3 regions of the Enterobacter cloacae complex sp. IR5418 genome follow, and region 3 is predicted to be linked to each of the others. Evidence: predicted binding sites of a transcription regulator. Region 3 holds the regulator's gene; each other region holds the start of a gene.
The links. The regulator PurR, encoded in region 3, represses purine synthesis genes. The targets are predictions, from matches to a motif close to CANGCAAACGTTTGCNTG.
Positions count from the first base shown of each region.

Region 1: raiA (ribosome-associated translation inhibitor RaiA) is a predicted target of PurR. The motif match lies at 2,932-2,949, and genes of this name have one in related genera.
Region 2: glyA (serine hydroxymethyltransferase) is a predicted target of PurR. The motif match lies at 2,741-2,758, and genes of this name have one in related genera.

Region 1 is NZ_JBMKHS010000035.1:22,716-29,746, reverse strand. Features, by position in the region: gene clpB (ATP-dependent chaperone ClpB) at 1-72, opposite strand, end outside; gene yfiH (purine nucleoside phosphorylase YfiH) at 202-933, opposite strand; gene rluD (23S rRNA pseudouridine(1911/1915/1917) synthase RluD) at 930-1,910, opposite strand; gene bamD (outer membrane protein assembly factor BamD) at 2,042-2,779, shown strand; gene raiA (ribosome-associated translation inhibitor RaiA) at 3,047-3,388, shown strand; Phe leader region at 3,492-3,617, shown strand; gene pheL (pheA operon leader peptide PheL) at 3,493-3,540, shown strand; gene pheA (bifunctional chorismate mutase/prephenate dehydratase) at 3,648-4,808, shown strand; gene ACOTX7_RS20130 (SMP-30/gluconolactonase/LRE family protein) at 4,805-5,677, opposite strand; gene tyrA (bifunctional chorismate mutase/prephenate dehydrogenase) at 5,739-6,860, opposite strand; gene aroF (3-deoxy-7-phosphoheptulonate synthase) at 6,871-7,031, opposite strand, start outside.
Region 2 is NZ_JBMKHS010000001.1:327,137-334,167, forward strand. Features, by position in the region: gene ACOTX7_RS01490 (3-phenylpropionate MFS transporter) at 1-720, opposite strand, end outside; gene ACOTX7_RS01495 (DoxX family protein) at 893-1,315, shown strand; gene glyA (serine hydroxymethyltransferase) at 1,370-2,623, opposite strand; gene hmpA (NO-inducible flavohemoprotein) at 2,928-4,118, shown strand; gene glnB (nitrogen regulatory protein P-II) at 4,199-4,537, opposite strand; gene glrR (two-component system response regulator GlrR) at 4,618-5,955, opposite strand; gene qseG (two-component system QseEF-associated lipoprotein QseG) at 5,952-6,704, opposite strand; gene qseE (two component system sensor histidine kinase QseE/GlrK) at 6,701-7,031, opposite strand, start outside.
Region 3 is NZ_JBMKHS010000047.1:13,228-20,258, forward strand. Features, by position in the region: gene ACOTX7_RS21975 (MFS transporter) at 1-822, opposite strand, end outside; gene ACOTX7_RS21980 (YnhF family membrane protein) at 984-1,073, opposite strand; gene purR (HTH-type transcriptional repressor PurR) at 1,371-2,396, shown strand; gene punR (DNA-binding transcriptional activator PunR) at 2,414-3,325, opposite strand; gene punC (purine nucleoside transporter PunC) at 3,439-4,623, shown strand; gene cfa (cyclopropane fatty acyl phospholipid synthase) at 4,922-6,070, shown strand; gene ACOTX7_RS22005 (riboflavin synthase) at 6,102-6,743, opposite strand; gene mdtK (MATE family efflux transporter) at 6,969-7,031, shown strand, end outside.

The DNA of each region.
Region 1 (7,031 bases), on a different contig from region 3:
GTGCCCCAGTGCGAGGGACTGGGCATCGGCGAGAGCAAGCTGGAATTTATTAGTAAGACGATCCAGACGCATAACTCCTCCCATAACAGGTCAAATTTGCTACTGGAGATTAAATGAGGTCATCCCTCAATTATTCAAGGTTAATAACCTGAATTATGTGAAAAGAAAACGGCGCGTACCGGATCGTCTTGATTCTTTAGGTTATATCAGCCAAATGAAACTTGCCATACGGCCTGTCGTCTTGTCGCGACGATAGGAGAAAAAATCACCCTTTTCGGTGAAGGTACAGCGATCTCCGCCGAAGATCTGGGTTACGCCGACGTTATTCAGGCGCTGGCGGGCAAGCTGGTAAATATCGGCCAGATATTTATCGCCACAAGCCACAAACGCTTCGACCGCTTGCGGATCTTTTTCTATAAAGGCATCGCGCACTTCCGGTCCGACCTCAAATGCCTGCGGGCCAATCGCCGGGCCAAGCCAGGCGATGAGATTTGCCGAATCGTCCTGGAAGCAGGCGACGGTCTCTTCCAGTACGCCTTCGCACAAACCTCGCCAACCGGCATGGGCAGCAGCCACTTCAGTACCTGCCTGATTGCAGAACAACACTGGCAGGCAATCAGCGGTCATCACCGCGCAAACCGTTCCCGGCGTATTGCTGTACGAAGCATCGGCGCGTTTAGACGCATAGGGTTCACCCGTCAGCTTCAACACCGCTTTACAGTGCACCTGCTCAAGCCAGACCGGTTTTGAAGGAAGATTTCCCGCCGCAAAGAGGCGTTTACGGTTCTCTTCAACGTCTTCCAGGTTATCGCCACAGTGCGCACCGAGGTTCAGAGACTCCCAAGCGCCCTGGCTCACGCCACCGATACGGGTAGAACTACAGGCGGCCACGCCTTCAGGCAGTGGCCACTCCGGGACAATCAGTTTGGTCATAACCAGTCCACGTGATCCTTATGGTCTTCGAAATCTGCGCGCATCGCGTCGATAAGTTCCACCATATCCTGTGGGATCGGCGCATGCCATTCCATCTGAATTCCGGTGATTGGGTGGTAAAGACGCAGCATCGTCGCATGCAGCGCCTGGCGATCGAATTTACGCAGCACGGAGATGAATTCATCCGACGCGCCCTTTGGTGGACGCGGACGACCACCGTAAACCGGGTCACCCACCAGCGGATGGGTAATATGCGCCATGTGCACGCGGATCTGGTGAGTACGCCCGGTTTCCAGACGCAGACGCAGGCGCGTATGAATACGGAAATGCTCCATGATGCGGTAGTGGGTCACCGCCGGTTTACCCATCGGGTGTACGGACATATGCGTACGCTTGGTTGGGTGACGACTGATAGGCTCTTCCACCGTGCCGCCAGAAGTCATATGACCAATCGCCACCGCTTCATACTCACGGGTGATTTCACGCAGTTGCAAAGATTCCACCAGGCGAGTCTGGGCGGGAATCGTCTTCGCCACCACCATCAGCCCCGTGGTGTCTTTATCCAGACGGTGAACGATACCGGCACGCGGTACGTCGGCAATCGGCGGATAATAATGAAGGAGTGCGTTCAGTACCGTACCGTCAGGATTGCCCGCGCCCGGGTGAACAACAAAATCGCGCGGCTTGTTGATGACCAGAATATCGTCATCTTCGTAGACGATATCCAGCGGGATATCCTGCGGCTCGAAGCGGATTTCCTCTTCGATTTCAGCATTGATGGCGACAGCTTCCCCACCAAACACTTTCTCTTTTGGTTTGTCCCAGATCTTGCCGTTTACCAGCACGCGCTGGTCAAGGATCCATTCTTTTATGCGTGAACGCGAATAATCAGGGAACAATTCGGCCAAAGCCTGATCTAAGCGTTGACCGAGCTGATTTTCGGAGACTGTTGCGGTGAGTTCTACTCGTTGTGCCATAAACTGCTTCTTCGTTTAACGTTGGGTTTTACGGCTTTGCCGTTTAATATAGTGTGCTATTGTAGCTGGTCTTAATCGGGAGCAGGAACTGAGTTTCTCCCGGACAAACATTTGAGGAAAGTCAAAACGTCATGACGCGCATGAAATATCTGGTGGCAGCGGCCACGTTGAGCCTGGCTTTGGTGGGCTGCTCCGGTTCGAATGAACAGGTCCCTGACAATCCGCCGAATGAAATCTATGCGACTGCACAACAAAAGTTGCAGGACGGTAACTGGAAACAGGCGATAACGCAACTGGAAGCGTTGGATAATCGCTATCCATTTGGTCCGTATTCGCAGCAGGTACAGTTAGATCTTATCTACGCCTACTACAAAAATGCCGATCTGCCGCTGGCTCAGGCAACGATCGATCGTTTCATGCGTCTGAACCCTACCCATCCTAACATCGATTACGTGATGTATATGCGCGGCCTGACTAACATGGCGCTGGATGACAGTGCATTGCAGGGCTTCTTCGGGGTGGATCGTTCCGACCGTGACCCGCAACATGCGCGTGATGCTTTCAATGACTTCTCCAAACTGGTACGCAGCTACCCGAACAGCCAGTACATTACCGATGCCACTAAGCGTCTGGTGTTCCTGAAAGATCGTCTGGCGAAATACGAGTACTCCGTTGCGGAATATTACACCCGCCGTGGCGCATGGGTTGCCGTGGTTAACCGTGTAGAAGGCATGCTGCGTGATTATCCTGATACGCAGGCCACGCGTGATGGCCTGAAGCTGATGGAGAATGCGTATCGCCAGATGCAGATGACGGCTCAGGCTGACAAAGTGGCGAAAATCATTGCCGCAAACAGCAGCAACACCTGATACCGCTACAATGCATAACGGCAGCCCGCAGGCTGCCGTTTTTTTATTCTTTCAGACTTACGCTGAAGCGGTTTAGCTTCAACACATCCATTCAACTATGACCGCAATTGTTGGCTTCGACAAGGTAAATTTCACCTCTTCCTGCCCCGCCTCACAAAAAAGATTCCCTGACAAAAACCGACAAAATAACGTGATCTAAATCACACATTTTGACATTAGGTCGGGTATGCTGGAATCACCAAGACGGAAAGACAAGAGGTAAAATTTATGACAATGAACATTACCAGTAAACAAATGGAAATTACTCCGGCAATCCGCCAGCACGTCGCAGACCGTCTCGCCAAACTGGATAAATGGCAAACACATTTGATTAATCCACATATCATCCTGTCCAAGGAGCCGCAGGGTTTCGTCGCTGATGCAACTATCAATACTCCAAACGGCCACCTGGTCGCCAGCGCAAAACACGAGGATATGTACACCGCAATTAACGATTTGATCAACAAGCTGGAACGGCAGCTCAATAAAGTGCAACACAAAGGTGAAGCCCGTCGCGCCACCACCTCGGTGAAAGACGCCAGCTTCGCGGAAGAAGTTGAAGAAGAGTAATCCTTTACATTGAGTGTACCGACAACGCGCCTCCGGGCGCGTTTTTTATTGACAGGATCAAAACAGTACAGGTACTTTAACCTTATCAATTTCAGGATGACCTTATGAAACAGACGCCGTTCTTCTTCGCATTCTTTTTTACCTTCCCCTGACCGGGAGGCGTTTCGTCGTGTGATAAAGAATGCGAAGACGAACAACAAGGCCTCCCACACCGGGAGGCCTTTTTTATTGATAACGATAAAATGAGACAGACAACACTATGACACCGGAAAACCCGCTCCTGGATTTACGCGTAAAAATCAGTGCGCTCGACGAAAAGTTACTGGCCCTGCTGGCAGAACGCCGCGCGCTCGCCATTGAAGTGGGCAAAGCCAAGCTGGATTCCCATCGCCCGGTTCGTGATATCGACCGCGAGCGTGATTTACTGGAACGGTTGATACAGCTCGGCAAAGCGCATCATCTTGATGCTCACTACATCACCCGCCTGTTCCAGCTCATCATCGAAGATTCCGTTCTGACGCAACAAGCCCTGCTCCAGCAGCATCTGAACAAAACCAACCCGCACTCTGCTCGTATCGCTTTCCTCGGCCCGAAAGGCTCCTATTCTCACCTGGCGGCTCGCCAGTACGCCGCCCGCCATTTCGAAGAGTTTATTGAGAGCGGCTGTGCAAAATTTGCAGATATTTTCAACCAGGTCGAAACCGGCCAGGCCGATTACGCCGTGGTGCCTATTGAGAACACCAGTTCCGGCGCCATCAACGATGTTTACGATCTGCTCCAGCACACCAGCCTGTCGCTGGTCGGCGAGTTAACGATCCCTATCGATCACTGCGTACTGGTCTCCGGCTCAACCGATCTGAGTCAGATCGAAACGGTGTACAGCCACCCGCAGCCGTTCCAGCAGTGCAGCCAGTTCCTGAACCGTTATCCGCACTGGAAAATTGAGTACACCGAAAGCACCTCGGCGGCGATGGAAAAGGTGGCACAGGCAAACTCTCCTGCCGTCGCGGCACTCGGTAGCGAAGCGGGTGGCGCACTGTATGGCTTACAGGTACTGGAACGTAACCTGGCCAACCAGACGCAAAATATCACCCGTTTCGTGGTTCTGGCCCGCAAGGCTATTAATGTGTCGGACCAGGTCCCGGCGAAAACCACCCTGCTGATGGCAACTGGCCAGCAGGCGGGTGCGCTGGTTGAAGCGCTGCTGGTGCTGCGTAATCACAACCTGATCATGACGAAGCTAGAATCCCGCCCAATTCATGGTAACCCATGGGAAGAGATGTTCTATCTCGATGTTCAGGCCAACCTGGAGTCTGCATCCATGCAGAAAGCCCTGCGCGAACTGGGCGAGATCACCCGTTCGATGAAAGTGCTGGGCTGCTATCCAAGCGAAACCGTGGTTCCGGTTGACCCGGTTTAACGTTCAATAAAGCGGCTTTTCTTCATCCCTGCCACATTTACAGGCAGGGTGAAGATGGCACCGGAAAGCGGGTATTTCGCCAGTTCCTCCGTCTCCATATTTTCCCGCGTGGTGGTAATGAACAGCGTTTTCATATCGTCGCCGCCAAAGCAGACCATTGTCGGGCAGCGTACCGGCAGCCGATACTCTTCCAGCTGTTCGCCTTGCGGTGAAAACCGTGCGATACGCCAGCCGTCAAACAGTGCGCTCCAGTAGCAGCCTTCCTCATCCATTGCCGCTCCGTCGGGTATACCTTCTCCCTCGCTAAACCGGCGAAACTCTTCGCGCTTACCGGGTTCCCCCTGCTCATCAAGCGGCGTACGGTAGATCACCCCGTTTGGGGTGTCAGAAGTAAACATCCACCGTTTATCAGGACTAAAGGCTAAACCGTTATGCCCGTGAATATCGCACTGGATCACTTTCGGCGTAAGATCGTTGTCGATACGCATCAGCATGGCGCCGTTATAATCTCCCGGCCCCCAGAACGTGCCTGCATAAAATCGCCCCTGATGATCAGTACCGCCATCGTTAAAGCGTGCAAGCTGCGGGTTGGACGGGTTATCGCAAACCTTACGCTGGAGCAGGCCGTGTTTATCAGTCAGCCAGATGGCGTTTCGCATCGCGACGATAAATCCGCCGCGTTCACGCAGGGCAAAACACCCGACTTCTTCATGGAACGAGAGCACCGAGTGTTCCGCGGTGGGCAAATGATAGCGATGGATCTCCCCTTCCAGGATATCCGCCCAGTAGAGCGCCTTCTCGTCTGCACTCCACGTCGGGCATTCGGGCAGATGCCCGGTATAGTTCAACAGCAGCTGCGGTTCAGCCATGACAGTTCCCCAAAAATGAAAAAAGCCAGCAATGCTGGCTTTCAGTATATACATCATCAGATTACTGGCGACTGTCATTTGCCTGGCGTAACAGCGTGCGGCTTTCACTCTGGAACCGCGTGGCGTAATCACCGAACCAGTGCTCGACTTTACGGAAACTGTCGATAAAGGCTTGTTTATCGCCATGTTCCAGCAAAGTGATCGCTTCACCAAAACGCTGGTAGTAGCGTTTGATCAGCGCCAGGTTATTTTCAGACGACATGATGATGTCGGCGTAAAGCTGTGGATCCTGGGCAAACAGTCGCCCGACCATCGCCAGCTCCAGACGATAGATTGGCGATGAAAGCGCCAGCAATTGTTCAAGCTGAACGTTCTCCTCCGCCAGGTGCAGCCCATAGGCAAAGGTTGCAAAGTGGCGCAGCGCCTGAATAAACGCCATGTTCTGGTCATGCTCTACCGCGCTGATGCGGTGTAAACGCGCTCCCCAGACCTGAATCTGTTCCAGGAACCACTGGTAGGCTTCCGGCTGCCGTCCGTCACAGTAAACCACTACCTGCTTCGCCAGGCTGCCGCTGTCCGGGCCAAACATCGGGTGTAACCCAAGCACAGGGCCGGTGTGCGCCGCCAGCATTGCCTGTAGCGGACCATTTTTAACGGAGGCCAGGTCCACCAGAATGCAATCTTCCGGCAGCGGAGGAAGTTTAGCGATAATCTGCTCCGTCACATGGATCGGCACACTGACGATAACCATTCCGGCGTCTTTCATCAGCTCCGGCGCGTGCGACCAGTCCTCTTTCTCCAGAATGCGCACCTGATAACCAGAAAGCGTCAGCATTTTCTCAAACAAACGCCCCATCTGTCCGCCACCACCGACGATGACCACCGGACGCAGCGACGGACAGAGAGTTTTGAAACCCTTATCGTTTTCGCTGGAATAGGACTCGCGCATGACGCGACGCAGGACGTCCTCAATCAAATCAGGTGAAACGCCCAGGGCCTGCGCCTCTTTACGACGGGAGGCGAGCATAGAGGCCTCGCGCTCCGGAACGTAAATCGGCAGGCCGTATTTGCTTTTAACTTCGCCGACCTCAGCAACCAGAGCCATGCGGCGCGCCAGAAGATCCAGCAACGCCTTATCCACTTCATCAATTTGATCGCGTAATGCGGTCAATTCAGCAACCATAACTACCCTCTTATGCCAGACGCGTCGCCAGCTGGCCGTTCAAATCTTTGTGGATCTCACGCAGCAGCGCATCGGTGGTTTCCCAGCTGATGCAGGCATCCGTGACGGAGACGCCGGGCTTCATCGCGCTATGCGGTTGTTCCGATGACTGATTGCCTTCATGAATATTAC
Region 2 (7,031 bases), on a different contig from region 3:
GCCTACCGCAGAAGCCGAGTAACCCGCCCCCTGCCAGTAGATGGCGCTGAAACCGTAATAGGCCGCATGTGCCCCCTGGAGCAGACAGACACAGGCCAGGAAACGCCAGCTTTGCATCACCAGCGAGCGCCAGGCGGGCCAGCCGGCACTCTCCTGATGACGGCTTTCGCCCTGCGGCATCACCGATGGACGCAGCAACATACCGAGCAGCATCGAGGCGATGCCGAGCGTTAACAGTGCCAGAATGGCACGGTAGTCATAGAGGCTGACCAGTTTTCCCACCAGCGCTGAGCCGATCACGAAGGCAATCGATCCCCACAGGCGTACGCGGCCATAGTCCATGGTGATCTGCTTTTGCCAGGTGTTCGCCAGCGCATCCGTCAGCGGTACCAGCGGGGAGAAGAAGAGGTTAAAGCCAACCATCACCACCATCAGCCAGGCAAACTGGTGACTGACCCAGAAACAGGCCGCAAAGACCAGCGTCAGCAGGGCCAGAATTCGCACCGCTTTAATCAGTAAGGAGGGATCGCTGACCCGGGGCGCAATCAGCAGGCTACCCAGGAAACGTGCCACCAGCCCTGCGCCCAGCAGGATGCCGATGGTTTCAGGCGTCAGACCAATTCCCTTGAGCCAGACGCTCCAGAAAGGCAGAAAAATACCGTAACTAAAGAAATAGGTGAAATAGCTGAGCGCCAGCCAGCGCGTGGAATGCAAGACCATGAATCCCTCCCGAAATGGAGGCGATAGTCTGGCGTTAATCCCTGACTTTAGCAAGTCGTTAGCGCGCTATAAATTAACTAAAAATTAACATCATCATCAGCCGGACAGCGTATGGCGAGAGCGGTAAAACTGTATTACGTTTATAAGACATCGCCTGAAGAGGTCGTTTGCCATGAACAGCTTACGTTATTTCGATTTCGGCTCCTCTCGTTCTCTCCTGCTATTAATTGCCCGTATCGCCATTGTGGTCCTGTTTATTATTTTCGGTTATCCCAAGCTGACGGGGTTTAGCGGCACCGTTCAGTATATGACCTCGCTCGGCGCCCCCATGCCCATGCTGGCCGCGATTATTGCGGTGGTGATGGAAGTCCCCGCCGCGATCCTTATCGTGCTGGGCTTTTTCACCCGCCCCCTCGCGGTGATCTTTGTCTTCTATACGCTGGGTACAGCGGTGATTGGTCACCATTACTGGGAAATGACGGGTGATGCTGTCGTCCCTAACATGATTAACTTCTACAAAAATGTGAGTATCGCTGGCGCCTTTATTTTGCTGGCGATCACCGGGCCGGGAGCCATCTCCCTCGACCGGCGTTAGCCCATAAAAAAAGGCCGCAAGCGCGGCCTTTTTCAGTTCTGCAAAGCAGAGGAATTATGCGTACACCGGGAAGCGGGCGCAGATGTCCAGTACTTTACCTTTGACGCGCTCGATAACCGCTTCGTCATTGATGTTGTCCAGAACGTCACACATCCAGCCCGCCAGCTCTTTCACTTCCGCTTCTTTAAAGCCGCGACGAGTCACAGCCGGAGAACCGATACGGATACCGGAGGTCACGAACGGGCTCTTCGGATCGTTTGGCACGCTGTTTTTGTTCACGGTGATGTTGGCGCGGCCCAGGGCAGCGTCAGCTTCTTTACCGGTCAGGTTCTTATCAACCAGATCCAGCAGGAACAGGTGGTTTTCAGTCCCGCCAGAGACCACTTTGTAGCCACGGTTCAGGAACACTTCCACCATCGCTTTGGCGTTCTTAGCAACCTGCTGCTGGTAAACCTTGAACTCTGGCTCCATCGCTTCTTTCAGCGCCACCGCTTTTGCCGCGATCACGTGCATCAGCGGGCCACCCTGGGCGCTTGGGAACACGGCGGAGTTCAGCTTTTTGTACAGCTCTTCGTCACCGCCTTTCGCCAGGATCAGGCCACCGCGTGGACCCGCCAGGGTTTTGTGGGTGGTGGTGGTCACAACGTGAGCGTGTGGAACCGGGTTAGGATAAACGCCTGCGGCGATCAGACCCGCCACGTGCGCCATATCAACGAACAGGTACGCGCCGATGCTGTCAGCGATTTCGCGCATTTTTGCCCAGTCAACGATGCCGGAGTAAGCCGAGAAGCCACCGATGATCATCTTCGGCTTGTGTTCTTTGGCCTGCTTAGCCATGTCGTCGTAGTCAATTTTACCGGACTCATCAATACCGTAAGGGATGATGTTGTACAGTTTGCCGGAGAAGTTTACCGGGGAGCCGTGAGTCAGGTGGCCGCCCTGCGCCAGGTTCATACCCAGAACGGTATCGCCCGGCTGCAACAGCGCGGTGTAAACAGCGAAGTTAGCCTGAGAGCCAGAGTGCGGCTGCACGTTCGCGTAGTCAGCGCCAAAGAGTTCTTTCGCACGGTCAATCGCCAGCTGCTCAACGATATCAACGTACTCGCAACCGCCGTAGTAGCGCTTGCCCGGATAACCTTCAGCATATTTGTTGGTCAGCTGAGAACCCTGCGCCTGCATTACGCGCGGGCTGGTGTAGTTTTCGGAGGCGATCAGTTCGATGTGCTCTTCCTGACGTACTTTTTCCTGCTCCATAGCCTGCCACAGTTCGGCATCATAATCGGCAATGTTCATTTCACGCTTTAACATCCGCATCTCCTGACTCAGCTAACAAGTAAATTTTTGGCCTGAAAAGGCAGTCCTGTTGGACGACGGGCAACAGTATAACTGAATAGTTCTGCGATAACAGGTCTTGACAAACGATTTTACGCAAACGTTTACCTCCACGCCACGCAAGGGTTTGAGCAATAAAGCTCTCGCCATTTTCTACGGATTTCTTTTCAGCTTTGTGATGCAAATTTTTCACGTTGCAAAGAACCATTTACATTGCAGGGGTATTTTTATAAGATGCATCTAAAATACATCATTAAAGTAACATCAGAAGGAAGCTGCTATGCTCGACGCTCAAACCATCGCTACCGTGAAGGCCACGATCCCCTTGCTGGTAGAAACGGGACCTAAACTGACCGCCCATTTCTACGATCGCATGTTTGCGCATAATCCGGAGCTCAAAGAGATTTTCAACATGAGCAACCAGCGTAACGGCGATCAGCGCGAAGCGCTGTTCAACGCTATTGCCGCCTATGCCAGCAACATTGAAAACCTGCCGGCCCTGCTGCCTGCGGTAGAAAAAATCGCGCAGAAGCATACCAGCTTCCAGATCAAACCCGAGCAGTACAACATCGTGGGCAGCCACCTGCTGGCAACCCTGGACGAAATGTTCAGCCCGGGCCAGGAAGTTCTGGACGCCTGGGGTAAAGCATATGGCGTGCTGGCCAATGTGTTCATCAACCGCGAAGCGCAGATCTACAGCGAAAACGCCAGCAAGAACGGCGGCTGGGAAGGCACGCGCGCCTTCCGTATCGTTGAGAAAACCCCGCGCAGCGCGCTTATCACCAGCTTTGAATTTGAGCCGGTTGACGGCCAGCCGGTTGCTGATTACCAGCCGGGCCAGTATCTGGGCGTCTGGCTGAAACCGGAAGGTTTCCCGCACCAGGAGATCCGCCAGTACTCCCTGACCCGCAAGCCAAACGGCAAAGGCTATCGCATTGCGGTTAAACGTGAGGAAGGTGGTCAGGTTTCGACCTGGCTGCATAACGTCGCCAGCGTGGGTGATATCGTTCATCTGGCGGCGCCAGCGGGTGATTTCTTTATGGCCGTTGAAACGAATACCCCAGTGACGCTGATCTCCGCAGGTGTTGGTCAAACGCCAATGCTGGCGATGCTGGATACGCTGGCGAAAGCAAACCACAGCGCGCAGGTTAACTGGTTCCACGCGGCCGAAAACGGGGATGTCCACGCCTTCTCGGATGAAGTGAAAACGCTGGCGGCGGGTCTGCCACACTTTACCGCTCATACCTGGTATCGTTTACCCACGGAAGACGACCGCGCAGCGGCACGTTTTGACAGCGAAGGACTGATGGATTTAGGGCAGCATGAAGGGGCGTTCAGCGCACCGGGGATGCAGTTCTACGTTTGTGGGCCGGTGGCGTTTATGCAGTATGCCGCGAAGCAGCTGATAGACCTGGGTGTTAACAAAGACAACATTCATTACGAATGTTTCGGCCCGCATAAAGTGCTGTAATCGCACGACGGTGCTTCGCTTGCACGGGCCTACGAAGGGTTTTGTAGGCCGGGTAAGCGCAGCGCCACCCGGCAAGAATGTTAGATCGCCGCGTCGTCTTCTTCGCCGGTACGGATACGGATCACACGCGCCACATCAAAGACGAAGATTTTCCCATCGCCAATTTTTCCAGTCTGTGCCGTGCGGATAATGGTATCCACACAGGTATCGACGATGTCATCGCTCACCACGATCTCGATTTTTACTTTCGGCAGAAAGTCCACCATGTACTCTGCGCCACGGTACAGCTCGGTGTGGCCCTTCTGACGACCAAAACCTTTCACTTCAGTGACGGTCATCCCGGTGATGCCCACTTCTGCCAGCGCCTCACGTACATCATCCAGTTTGAAAGGTTTAATAATCGCATCAATCTTTTTCATGGTGGGTCCTTAAACTCTTGCCAGTAAGTAGCCTCGTAATCGGTTGCTCACAGTATCATATTCAGGCGAATTTTGCGGTATTACTCTTTAAAATCGTTCGCTTCCAGCTCATGGCGTGAGAGCAATTTATAAAACTCGGTACGGTTACGCCCGGCCATGCGCGCCGCGTGGGTCACGTTGCCTTTGGTGATTTGCAGCAGCTTGCGCAGATAGTTCAGCTCGAACTGGTTTCGCGCTTCCGCAAACGTCGGTAAGGCCGTGTTTTCCCCCTCCAGCGCCTGCTCCACCAGCGCATCGCTGATCACCGGTGATGAGGTCAGCGCCACGCACTGCTCAATCACGTTCACCAGCTGGCGCACGTTACCCGGCCAGCTTGCCGTCATCAGGCGTTTCATCGCATCGGTGGAGAACGCACGCACAAACGGTTTGTGCCGGTCGGCGGCCTGACGCAAAAGGTGATTTGCCAGCAGCGGGATATCTTCCGCTCGCTCGGCCAGCGCCGGGATTTTCAGGTTGACGACATTCAGTCGATAGTAGAGATCTTCACGGAACTCGTTGCGCGCCATCACCTTGGGTAAATCACGGTGGGTGGCGGAAATAATCCGCACGTTGATATCGATATCGCGGTTGCTGCCGAGCGGACGCACTTTCCGCTCCTGCAATACGCGCAATAATTTGACCTGCAACGGCGCGGGCATATCGCCAATTTCATCGAGAAACAGCGTTCCCCCCTCAGCCGCCTGGAACAGCCCTTCACGGCTGCTCACCGCACCGGTAAAGGCGCCGCGGGCATGGCCGAAGAGTTCAGATTCAAGCAGCTGTTCCGGCAGCGCACCACAGTTAATGGCGATAAAAGCATTTTTACTGCGCGGGCTGGCGTTGTGGATCGCCTGGGCCAGGATCTCTTTCCCGGTCCCGCTCTGGCCGTTGATCAGCACGCTAACGTCTGATTGCGCCACCATCCGCGCCTGTTCGAGCAGGCGCAGCATGACAGGGCTACGCGTCACGATGGACTCACGCCAGGCGTCGTCACCGGATGGCGCCGCGTGCTCAAGGGCACTGTCGATCGCTTTATAAAGGGCGTCTTTATCCACCGGTTTGGTGAGGAAGCTGAATACCCCCTGCTGCGTCGCGGCCACCGCATCCGGAATGGAACCGTGAGCGGTGAGGATAATCACCGGCATCCCGGGCTGCTGCTTCTGGATCTCCGTGAACAGTTGCAGACCATCCATTTCATCCATGCGCAAATCGCTGATCACCAGATCGATTTTCTCACGGCTGAGCACTTTCAGCCCCTCCTGCCCGCTTTCAGCGGTGACCACGCTGTAGCCTTCGCTCACCAGACGCATCCCCAGCAGCTTTAACAGCCCGGGATCGTCATCCACCAGTAACAGATGGGCAGGTTTACGGCTTGTCATGGCTTCACATCCTCTTGTTTCGGCGTATCACTGTCTGGCGTCGTGGCAGCGTTGCCTTTCGACCCATCGGGCAGATAACTGCCTGCTGGCTTACGCGTCGAGAGCTGTCTTTCGATATCGGTCAGGTTTTCAAGCTTGCGGGTGGTGGTTTCCAGCTGCTCGCGCAGCGACTCCTGCTGCTGGCGAAGCGCATCAAGCTCGCTGTCGCTCGACTGCTGCAATTTGCTGTAGCGGAAACGCTCTTCAGACAGCTGTAGTTGCATGGTTTGTCCGTCCCGCCAGAGCTGATAGACGGGTCGCACCTGCGGGGGGATATTGATCACGTAAGTATCGAGCCGCGTCACGTTAGCGCGGCGTTCGACTGGCGTGATTCTGGCATCAGCCATCACGATCCCGCGTTTAAACGCGTCCTGCCAGGTATCGTCCACCAGCATCGCCGCCTGGGCACGGGCCTCGGCGGGTGCCAGCCGCTGGGCGCAGTCTATTCCGCGCAGCCAGAAGAGCGGATTGGATTCCACATCACGCCCCGACAGGCTCCAGATATCATCGCAAGGTGTTGAAAGGAAATCGGCCAGCTGTTTTTGCGGCCATTTATCTTCCTGTTTTTGGCTAATTGCGCTTTTCGGCGCATGGGTGACACAGCCAGCCAGCAGTATGCAGGGCAGGCTCAGGCGCACATTTTTGCTGGAAAACACCGCGCGCAGTGCGCGGAAAAAGACGTGTGACATACTCACCAGGTTGTTATTCATTTCATTGATTTTTCCGGCTCAAGAGGCAGTTCGATACGAAAACAGACATCGGCGCGTTCATCACTCACGATGTTAAGCTCACCCTGCATGCGTCGTATGCAGTCGCGGGCAATACTCAGCCCCAGACCACTTCCTTTTACCGCACCTTTTCGCTGATGACTCCCCTGGAAGAAGGGTTCAAATATCATCGTTTTTTCATCATCCGGAATCGGGCTTCCCGTATTCGCTACGTCAATAAATACCCGCGAACCGTTGTTATGGCTTCTGATATAAATGGTACCGGATTCAGTACCATAGTGCACCGCATTGGAATAAAGATTATCCAGC
Region 3 (7,031 bases):
GGTTAAGAAGCCTTTCAACGTCCCGCTGACGGAGCGGTCGGCAAATTTCCCGCCGAGATAGTTGCCAATCGAAAAACCGACGCCAATCAGCACCAGCATCGCGGTAACATAGAGTGGCGTTGCGTGGGTAATATCGTGCAGCACCGGGGAGATATAGGTATAAAGGGTGAACATCGCCCCCGCCCCCAGCACCGTGGTGAGCAGCGCGGAGAGCACCTGGGGACGCATCAGCACCGCCAGCTCCTTACGCACTTCCGGACGTTCTCCGGCACTCCCCTTTGGCAAAGAGAAGAACAGCGCGACCATGGCGACCACGCCCAGCACCGCGGTGGCGAGGAAAGACATACGCCAGCCGATGGCTTCTCCCAGCCAGGTGGCTGCCGGAACGCCGCCGATATTAGCGATCGTCAGGCCCATAAACATGGTGGCGACCGCACTGGCCTGCTTATGTTTTGGCACCACGCTGGCAGCAACAACCGAGCCCAGTCCGAAGAAGGCGCCATGGTTGAGGCTGGTCAGAATACGGGAAAGCATCAGCGTGGTGTAATCCGGCGAAATTGCGGAAAGCACATTTCCGAGAGTAAAAATTGCCATCAGGAAAATCAGCGCATTGCGGCGCGCACGGTGCGAAAGCAGCAGCGTCATCAGCGGCGCGCCCACCATCACGCCGATCGCGTAGGCGCTGATTAACATACCGGCCGCAGGGATAGAGACGTCCACCCCCCGGGCGATAACAGGCAGTAACCCCATTGGGGAAAATTCAGTGGTGCCAATCCCAAAAGCGCCAATCGCCAGGGCCAGCAGGGGAAAATTGATTTTCATGAATGAACTCCGGATGCCGTGTCCTGACACGACACAGAACTAAGAAGTCAAAAGCATGACATCAATCACAAAAAATGAGAAGTTAACATTTTGGCAAAAGATTTTTGCCGGAGAAGGAACAGTTGCAGAAAGAGAGGGAGAAGCGTCTCCCCCTGTGTAAATCAGTGCAGCGCAGCCGTTAATCCACCGGCGACGATAAGAGCAAGAACAACAATGGTGGTAAACAGCGAAAACTTCAGATCGGTACTCATCAATTTTTCTCCTTTTATTCACCCTACGAAAAGTGAGCTTGCTCATTTTTACACAGTTCAGGTCAAAAATCTTCCAGGATTTAAACGGATATCCACTTTACCTCTTCCCCTTTTCATCAAGATAGGACAAAATTCCACGCTAAATTTATTAGCGTACCGGCCACTGACCCCCTCCTGACGTCCTGTGTCGTTTTCCCGGCGTGTCGCAACTCATGTTTGCGTAATAAGGGTGAGAGAAGGCAAACGTTTACCTTCATATTTTTCAGGAGCTTAGGATATGGTCTGGAGTGACATTTAATGGCAACAATTAAAGACGTAGCAAAACGCGCAAACGTTTCCACTACAACCGTATCACATGTTATTAACAAAACGCGTTTTGTCGCTGAAGAAACACGTAATGCCGTCTGGGCGGCAATCAAAGAACTGCACTACTCGCCGAGTGCGGTCGCCCGTAGCCTGAAGGTTAATCACACCAAATCGATTGGCCTGCTGGCCACCAGCAGTGAAGCGGCCTACTTTGCTGAAATCATCGAAGCCGTAGAAAAAAACTGCTTCCAGAAAGGCTATACCCTGATTCTGGGCAACGCGTGGAACAACATTGAAAAACAGCGCGCTTACCTGTCGATGATGGCGCAAAAGCGCGTGGACGGTCTGCTGGTCATGTGCTCTGAATACCCGGAGTCGGTCCTTTCCATGCTGGAAGAGTATCGCCACATTCCAATGGTGGTGATGGACTGGGGCGAAGCCCGCGCAGACTTCACCGACTCCGTGATTGATAACGCCTTTGAAGGCGGTTACATGGCGGGGCGTTACCTGGTAGAGCGTGGTCACCGTGAGATTGGCGTGATCCCGGGGCCGCTGGAGCGTAACACCGGTGCTGGCCGTCTGGCCGGTTTCATGAAAGCGATGGAAGAGGCGCTGATCACCGTACCGGAAAACTGGATTGTTCAGGGCGACTTTGAGCCGGAGTCGGGCTATCGCGCCATGCAGCAGATCGTCTCCCAGCCACATCGCCCTACCGCGGTGTTCTGCGGCGGCGACATCATGGCGATGGGCGCGCTCTGCGCGGCAGATGAACTCGGCCTGCGCGTCCCGCAGGACATCTCGGTGATTGGCTATGACAACGTGCGCAACGCCCGCTTCTTTACCCCGGCGCTGACCACCATTCACCAGCCAAAAGATTCGCTGGGTGAAACGGCCTTCAATATGCTGATGGACAGGATCGTCAACAAGCGTGAACAGTCCCAGTCCATTGAAGTCCATCCGCGCCTGATTGAACGCCGTTCCGTTGCGGACGGTCCGTTCCGCGACTACCGTCGTTAATCCTTTTACGGGGTCAGCTATGCTGGCCCCCGTAACCACTCCCGGTTCAGCGTTTCGCTGTCACCCAGATAATCCAGCAGCCAGGCCATGGCGGGTGAGACGTCGTTTTGCTGCCACGTCAGACAGCACGCAGCATCCGGGAAGGGATTTTCCAGCGTCAGCGCCACCCACTCCCCCGCGTCGATGCGCGGACGCGCAAAATGCACCGGCACCATGCCAACACACAGCCCCGCGCTCAGACAGGTGGCTGACGACTCCCAGTCCGGCGCGACCACGCGGCGCTGATTATCCAGCAGCCAGGTAATGCGCTTGGGCAGCGAACGGGAAGTATCTTCCAGCACCAGCGAAGGCCAGTTGCGCAAGGTGTCATCGCTCAACGGCCCTTCCAGCGCCGCCAGCGGGTGATCGCGCGCGACTACGCAGGTCCAGCTCAGCATGCCCATGTCGCGAAACGCGTAGCGCCCACCAACCGGGATCGCCTGGGTTGCACCAATCGCCATCTCTGCCCTGCCGTCCGCCAGCGCGTCCCAGACGCCGTTGAACACTTCCTGCGATACACGCAGTTCGACGTCGGAAAAATGACGATAAAAATCGACGATCATCTGCCGGGTCCGTTCCGGCTTAACGATATTATCTACCGCGATTGAGAGATGCCCGCGCCAGCCGTTGGCGATCTGCTGACACTGCTCGCGGGTGATCTGCATTTTTTTGATAACAGACCGCCCTTCTTTCAAAAACCACGCTCCGGCAGGCGTGAGTTCTACATCGCGATGACGCCGCTCAAACAGCGGGACCGCCAGCCATGCTTCAAGCTGACGCACCGTATAGCTGATAGCCGAAGGAACGCGATGCAGCTCCTGGGCGGCACCGGTGAAGCTGCCGTTACGCGCCACGGCATCGACCACTTCAAGGGAATAATCTGACCACATCTTTTGCCTGCAAAATTTTTGAATGGACCCGCCAAATATTAGCGTTTCACAAGCCGCTTTGCACTCCCTACACTCTGCGCCAACGTACACCTGCCTCCTCAGGAGAATAAACAGTGCAACCCAGGAAAGGATTTTTAGTCTGGCTCGGCGGCTTAAGCGTGCTGGGCTTTTTGGCGACCGATATGTATCTGCCCGCGTTCGCCGCGATGCAGGAAGATTTGCAAACCCCTGCCGCCGCCATCAGCGCCAGTTTAAGCTTGTTCCTTGCCGGCTTTGCTTTTGCGCAATTGCTGTGGGGGCCGCTCTCGGATCGTTTTGGCCGTAAACCTGTCCTGTTGCTGGGGCTGGCGATTTTTGCCGTAGGCTGTCTGGGTATGCTGTGGGTCCGCGATGCCGCCTGGCTACTGGCGCTGCGCTTTATTCAGGCGGTCGGCGTCTGTGCCGCAGCGGTCACCTGGCAGGCGCTGGTGACCGATTATTATCCGGCCTCGCGCACTAACCGCATTTTCGCCACCATTATGCCGCTGGTTGGCCTGTCACCGGCCCTCGCCCCGCTGCTGGGCAGCTGGATCCTGGCGCATTTCGACTGGCAGGCCATTTTTGCCACGCTCTTTGCCATCACGCTGGTGCTCATGCTGCCCGCAATCGGGCTTAAACCAGCACATAAAAAAGAGACACATCCGGACGCGAAGCCCATTACTTTTACCACCTTACTGCGGGCAAAAGCCTATCGCGGTAACGTGCTGATTTATGCCGCCTGCTCTGCCAGCTTCTTTGCCTGGCTGACCGGTTCGCCGTTCATTCTGCATGATATGGGCTACAGCCCGGCGGCTATCGGCCTGAGCTACGTTCCACAGACCATCGCCTTCCTGGTGGGCGGTTATGGCTGTCGCGCCGCACTGCAAAAATGGGATGGCCAGCAGATGCTGCCCTGGTTACTGGTGCTGTATGCGTTAAGCGTGATTGCGACCTGGGGCGTAGGCTTTATTCCTGGCGCCGGGCTGGCAGAAATTTTGATTCCGTTCTGCGTCATGGCGATCGCGAACGGGGCCATCTACCCTATCGTTGTGGCCCAGGCGTTGCGTCCTTTCCCGCAGGCGACAGGCCGCGCTGCCGCGCTGCAAAATACCTTGCAACTTGGCCTGTGTTTCCTGGCCAGCCTCGTGGTCTCTGCGCTGATTGCCACACCGCTGCTCACCACTACCAGCGTGATGCTGGTTACCGTTGCGCTGGCAGGGCTGGGCTATCGCATGCAATCCTCTGCCCATCGCGCGCAGACAGAAACGTCGCACGCCTGATTGCATGGGAAATTATGTTAATAACCAGTGATTAGGTTGCTAACAATTTTCTGTTGAATCACCAAATTTTGCGGCCTATACTGAATTTGGTTCGATTAAATACGATAAATATTAAGTGTTAACGGGAGCCGGAGTGCTCCCGTTTTACCATGGAAGGCATTTCGGCAAGGGTCATCTCCCTTCCTCTGTTCTACGTCGGATATTAGCCTCACGGGCATTTACCGTGAGATTTCTCACAAACCAAAAAAGCGTCTACGCTGTTTTAAGGTTCTGATCACAGCAAGGTGATGGAGAAGCTATGAGTTCATCGTGTATAGAAGAAGTCAGCGTTCCGGACGATAACTGGTCCAGGATCGTCAGTGAACTGTTGGGACGTGCGGGCATTACGATTAATGGCGCATCCCCCTCCGATCCCCAGATCAAACATCCCGATTTTTTCAAACGCGTGTTACAGGAGGGATCGTTAGGGCTGGGTGAAAGCTATATGGACGGCTGGTGGGAGTGTGAGCGGCTGGATATGTTCTTCTCCAGCGTATTACGCGCCGGTCTTGAAAAACAGCTCCCTCGTCATTTCAAAGATACGTTACGTATCGCCTCCGCCCGCCTGTTCAATCTGCAAAGTAAAAAAAGGGCGTGGATCGTCGGTAAAGAGCATTATGACCTGGGCAACGATCTGTTCAGCCGTATGCTCGATCCTTTAATGCAGTACTCCTGCGGATACTGGAAAAAAGCGACCACCCTGGAAGAGGCGCAGCAGGACAAACTGCAACTGATCTGCGATAAATTGCAGTTACAGCCCGGTATGCGGGTGCTGGACATCGGCTGTGGCTGGGGTGGTCTTGCCTGGTTTATGGCGAAACATTTCGGCGTCAGCGTCGTCGGTGTCACCATTTCGGCTGAACAGCAGAAGATGGCGCAGGAACGCTGTCTGGGTCTGGATGTTGATATTCGGCTTCAGGACTACCGCGACCTGAACGAGCAGTTCGACCGCATTGTTTCCGTAGGCATGTTCGAGCACGTGGGGCCGAAGAACTACAAGACCTACTTCGAGGTTGCCGATCGTAACCTGAAGCCTGACGGAATTTTTCTGCTACACACCATCGGCTCTAAGCGCACCGATAACAATGTGGATCCCTGGATCAACAAATATATCTTCCCGAATGGCTGTTTACCCTCTGTTCGCCAGATAGCGAACGCCAGCGAACCGCATTTTATTGTGGAAGACTGGCATAACTTCGGTGCAGATTACGACACGACTTTGATGGCCTGGCATGAACGTTTCCAGGCTGCATGGCCTGAAATCGCCGACAACTATTCGGAACGATTCAAACGGATGTTTAGCTATTATCTCAATGCTTGTGCGGGCGCATTCCGCGCACGGGATATACAGCTATGGCAGGTGGTGTTTAGTCGTGGTATTGAACACGGTTTGCGTGTGGCCCGCTGAAAAATTAACCCCGGTTACCCGGGGTTATTTTTTATTCTTCTTCCACGGCCTTTATTATCGCCGCCTCTTTCGCCGCCAGCACGCGCTCAACGGTATCCACGACCGCCTGGGTCTGCGGATCGATTTCGATATTCACGCGCTGCCCCAGTTTTTTTGCGCCGAGCGTGGTACGTTGCAGCGTTTCAGGAATTAAATGCACGCAAAAACGCGTTGGCGTCACTTCACCGACGGTCAGACTAATCCCATCGATGCCAATAAATCCTTTATACAGGATGTATTTCATTAATGACGGATCCTGCACCTTAAACCAGATTTGACGGTTATTTTCCGAGGTGACGATTTTCGCCACTTCTGCGGTGGTCATAATATGGCCCGACATCAGGTGCCCGCCAATCTCATCGCTGAATTTCGCCGCCCGTTCAACGTTGACGATGTCCCCTACCACCAGCTCACCCAGGTTAGTGATGCGCAGCGTCTCTTTCATTAAATCGAAACTGATCTGGTTACCGTTAATTTCAGTCACCGTCAGGCAGCAACCGTTATGCGCTATCGACGCCCCGGTTTCAATGCCGTCGAGCATATATTCAGGCAGCTCAACCACGTGAGTACGGAAATTCGGTTTTTCATCAATGGACACCACTTTGGCTGTGCCCTGCACAATACCAGTAAACATGCTTACAGCTCCTGTTCATTCCGAACGGCGATGACACCGTATAATCCCACCACAATAACAGTTGAAAAAACAGGTTGCCAGTGATGCTCAATTTCTGGCGATTTTTTCACTAGATAATTAGTTAAACCCCGCTACAATAGCTGGCATCCCTCTGTTTTTTCTTCTTGCTGCCAGTTACGGCGGCCTTTTTAGTCTCTCAAATAACTACAATACAAAGGTGTTCACGTGCAGAAGTATATGATCGAAGCGCGTCAGTTATTGGCACTGGCAATACCGGTGATCGTCGCG